Regions from separate parts of the Aneurinibacillus uraniidurans genome, predicted to be linked through region 2. Evidence: riboswitches for the same ligand, from Rfam matches in the RefSeq annotation. Region 2 holds a riboswitch; the other holds the start of a gene.
What was found. A riboswitch is a leader RNA that binds a small molecule or an ion and turns the genes downstream of it on or off. The one in region 2 is predicted to bind cyclic di-AMP.
Positions count from the first base shown of each region.

Region 1: it holds a riboswitch for cyclic di-AMP, as region 2 does, so the genes downstream of both, PO771_RS02950 (hypothetical protein) here and PO771_RS13745 (hypothetical protein) in region 2, are expected to answer to the same signal.

Region 1 is NZ_CP116902.1:575,014-577,218, reverse strand. Features, by position in the region: gene PO771_RS02955 (Na-translocating system protein MpsC family protein) at 1-299, opposite strand, end outside; cyclic di-AMP (ydaO/yuaA leader) riboswitch at 306-457, opposite strand; cyclic di-AMP (ydaO/yuaA leader) riboswitch at 665-808, shown strand; gene PO771_RS02950 (hypothetical protein) at 936-1,202, shown strand; gene kdpA (potassium-transporting ATPase subunit KdpA) at 1,223-2,205, shown strand, end outside.
Region 2 is NZ_CP116902.1:2,759,509-2,761,713, reverse strand. Features, by position in the region: T-box leader at 5-248, opposite strand; gene yhfH (protein YhfH) at 394-531, opposite strand; gene PO771_RS13745 (hypothetical protein) at 785-1,141, opposite strand; cyclic di-AMP (ydaO/yuaA leader) riboswitch at 1,144-1,268, opposite strand; gene PO771_RS13740 (hypothetical protein) at 1,400-2,205, shown strand, end outside.

The DNA of each region.
Region 1 (2,205 bases), 1.7 Mb from region 2:
ATATCACTGTGGCTTGAAATAACCTGGCAGCCTGTAATGGTCGAGATGATCTCTTCCGTCTGTACGCTGTGCGTCTCGCGAAGAATCCGCCGCATTTGCTTCACCAGCGGACGTCCCCGTTCTGTATGAGCTAATGCCTTTTCTTCTTGCGTTAACACATCTTTTAAGCGAACAATTACCATATCGCGAATAATGTATGTTTTAGTTTCTTTTGGTCCTCTGCCAAGTATACCGCGCAAAAATTTAATGTATGCCTCACTAATTGTCGACTCCATGTGGCTTTTTACTACTTGCCCCATTCCTCTAATTCCTCCCCATACGCTTACGAGGTTAGCTGTCGGATTCGGATGTGAAAAGTCACCCTACACGGCTCTGCCGCGATTCACCCCGTGTACAAATATCTATCTTGTACAGTTGGTTCCCCCGTTCCCGATCCGGGACTCAGCGATCTAACGATATATGTATTAAAATGATGGTAGTATCTTACTCCCGCTGCTAGAACTTTGTAAAGTGATAAAAAACGCTAAAAAAAAGAGATTTCATTTGATTGCGAGTATTTTATCCTCATTTTTCCGCCTAAATCATTGCTTTTGTTCCTATTTTCCTCATATTCACGGTTTTATTTTTATTCGAGTCCGCTCGTATAATTAAGCACATGAAGCAACCGCATATTCGGCCTAGTCCCGGCGCGCCGGGAACGGAGGAACCAATCTTTTGGGGTTAATCTCTGCTTTTGCAGAGAGGGATGAGAATACTCTTTCGCCATCCTACCCGTCAGCTAACTTCGTCGGCTAAAGCGAAGGAGGTCATAGACCGCCTATTGAGGATGGTTTTTTTGTTGCCTTTTTAAGGTAAATCAAACCATTTATTCAAGTTGTTTGCAGGTCTTTTTTTCTTTGCTTATTATTTAGAGCAAAAAAGAACAGGGGGACTTGATGCAGGTCCGTGCCAGGCACGGATGGGCATTCGGTAGACCGATGATGCTTTTTCTCTATCAGATTGATCATGCAGGATGCGCGTTTACAGCGCTCGTTTCCGCATGCCATTTTCTGATGGAGAAGGAGATATTGTCGGTCTATTTTTTATTCCATTTTTCAGGAAAGGAGGGATCACGCTTGTTCAATGATTTTGTAACGGTTGGACTATTTGCTGTATCATTTCTTTCGTTTTTCGGATTCACCATATTTTGCGAGAAAGCGTAAGGGAGGAATTCTACATGACAATGGGATTTGTACAGGTAGCGATTACGCTGGCAATTTTTCTTTTGCTAGTAAAACCAATGGGGCGCTACCTTGTAAATGCATTTGATTATAACCAAACTGCGCTTGATCGCGTCTTTGGACCGTTTGAGCGATTGATCTATCGACTCATGGGTGTTACCGAAAAAGAGTCAATGGGCTGGAAAGCGTATACCCTGGCTGTACTTTTGAGTAATTTTATTATGCTTCTGCTGATGTATGCTGTACTGCGCCTGCAAAAATATTTGCCGTTTAACCCGGATGGCATCGACAATATGCCGAGCGCACTTGCCTTTAATACAGCAGCTTCATTCATCACAAATACAAACTGGCAGGCATACAGCGGAGAGAACAGCCTCTCTTATTTCTCACAAATGCTTGCGATCACATTTCCGATGTTTACCTCGGCAGCAACCGGCCTTGCCGTAGCGATCGCTTTTATTCGCGGGCTTTCCGGGCGCAAGGATGATTTGGGTAACTTCTATGTTGATCTCACCCGCACCATTACACGAATTCTTCTTCCACTCTCGTTTTTCGTTGCGCTGTTCCTCATTTTTCAAGGATCACCGCAAACGATTCACGGAGCTGTAACAGCTACAACGCTTAGTGGAGCGGAACAAACGATTACACGCGGTCCAGTCGCTTCGCTTGAATCCATCAAACATCTGGGCACGAATGGCGGCGGCTACTTCAGCACGAATGCAGCTCACCCATTTGAGAACCCAACCGCACTCACGAATCTCGTTCATATGATATGCATGATGCTCATACCGACTGCGCTTGTGTACGCATTCGGTGTAATGGTACAAAACAAACGGCAAGGCTGGAGCGTTTTTGCTGCGATGAGCATCATTTTTCTCACTATGCTCTCCGTCGTATTTTTTGCCGAATACAAAGGTACGCCAGCCCTGCAAGCACTTGGGGTCAGCGGCAATATGGAAGGCAAGGAAGTTCGCTTCGGACTCGC
Region 2 (2,205 bases):
GTCCATAAGGGACGAAGAACCGTGGTGCCACCCTCGTTAGCCAAAAGCGCAGCAGAAAGAAGGCTGGGCGTAAGGCTCACTTAATCCCCGATAACGGAGGGAAGCCGCCTGTGCCTACTCACAGCAGATGCCGCTTCAGCACGGAGCTCAGAAGTCCATTCCCCAGGGCGGTACGTACCGGGCTTCCACCTGCTCCCGGCTCTCTGCAACGCCGCATCCTGCGTACTATTCTTCCTCATAGCTTGTTCCTTGAATTGAAAATTATGATATACAATTTTTCTGATTGTGGCAAGTCTCAACGTCATAAAAAAGGAACACCTCTGCACAGGGCAAAAGGTGTTCAAGTGTGGGATAAGGTTCTCAACGTAACAAGGTTTACAAAAATGCCATCACTTAGTGAGGCAAGTTAGTGCACGTATCGTTGCTGCCGCATTCAGTCATATAAGACTCAGCCTGCTCAGATAATTCGGCTCCACAGCGTGCACAAGTTTTCGTTGGAAGGTTGTTATAGAACTCAGACACTGGAATCATGTTGAACGCCTCCTTTGATGTTTATATTGTATTATAACAGAAGATAATTATTCAAATGTGTTTTGTATCATAAATGAGTGGTTTTTTTACAGGAATGGCTTATATTCTTCATATTTCTCAATCATACGCTATTTTTCGTATTTTTAGAGTAATGAAAATATGACGCATAGTTGTGGGAGGTCTGTTATATTACAAGTATTTATGCGCAATCAAAATAAACACCCCCGCGAGATTTCGCGGGGGTGGGGACTGGTTATTTCCTGATTGTAATGATTTTGTTGTAGTGTCCTGGCTGACTATGGTTTGGTTCGCAAAGAATCACAATTCGATCCGCTTCTTCATGAATAGAACTAAGTTCTAACGTGCCGATGCAGTGTGTGTCGATATCGAGACAAAAATGAAGGCATTGATACTGGCTCCCCATAATTTCAGCAGCTGCTTTTTTAAGAATACCGGAAATTTGTTTGGTCTCGCTCGGTGTTTCAATGGTAACATTCATTTTTTTGCCGGCCAAACGGTTGAGTATAAGACGCACATCTGCTTGCAGTTCCTGGTGTGTTTTTGGCTTCTTGTCTTTTTTGGCCAGTACACTCCTGAAAAATTGAACCATAATTCCTCTCCTTATTCTGCCTACGAGGTTAGCTGACGGGTTCGGACGAAAGGACGCCCTACGCATCGTACGATTCACCCCAAATTCCGGGTCCCCCGCTCCATAATGGACTCGGCAATTGAATTACGATTGAATCATCATAATGCACGGTTTCCTCGTTGTCAATCAGATGACTCCGTGTTTTTTCACTTTTTTCATAGACGTTTTACCAGTACAATGTAAAGAGGAAAGAAAAGAGGAACAACAGGAGGAGTTCACATGATGAAACGATTCTTGCGCAAAGTATTTGCGGGGCGCAGGCACAACGGGGAAGCGCTCGATTCCGCAGAGAGCGTTGCGCAAGCTGTGGACGATGTACATATAAAGAGCGTGTCCAAAAGCCGTTATGAATGGACACTTGCACGGATCGCGTTTGAGGAAGATGTGCTGCGTGAAGAAGCATCCGACATGGTAGAAGAAGTAGTCTCTCGGGTCGAAGCGGGAGAGCGAGGGGGATGGATTCGCCTACGGGCCGGAGAGGGAGACCTAGATTCGGAACGAATTCATGCTTGGATCGACCGCATTGAGCGAGAGACATATGATGCAACGGCGCTACTGGATTGGGCAGACGAAGAAACAGCTCATCTGTACCGTACGTATGTACTCCCGGTAGATCAGGAAGAGCAGGAGACCTTCGTGCAGAGCCGGATGGTGATGATTTACGATACGTGCGAAGCGATTGGGATGAAGCCACGCCCACGTGCCCGCTTGTTTGCTGAGGCAATCGGCTGGGAGTTGTATGAGGATGATTTCGTCTCGTTTGAATCTTGGCTGGCTGAGATGTCAGATGCTGTATTGGAAGAAGCGGGAGAGGAAGCGGATAGAAAACGTGACTCGGATGATGTCTCACACATTACTCCGCTTCAGATTTCGCGAGAGGAAGTGGAACGTGAGGATATCGGAAAAATCGATGCTTTTTTTGCGCCGCTTCTCACTGATACAAAAGCTCTTGCACGGCAGAAGGAGTCGCTTGTTTTTGCGTTTTATGGTTTTTCGGGGGAACTTGAGGATATGATGAGCAATGC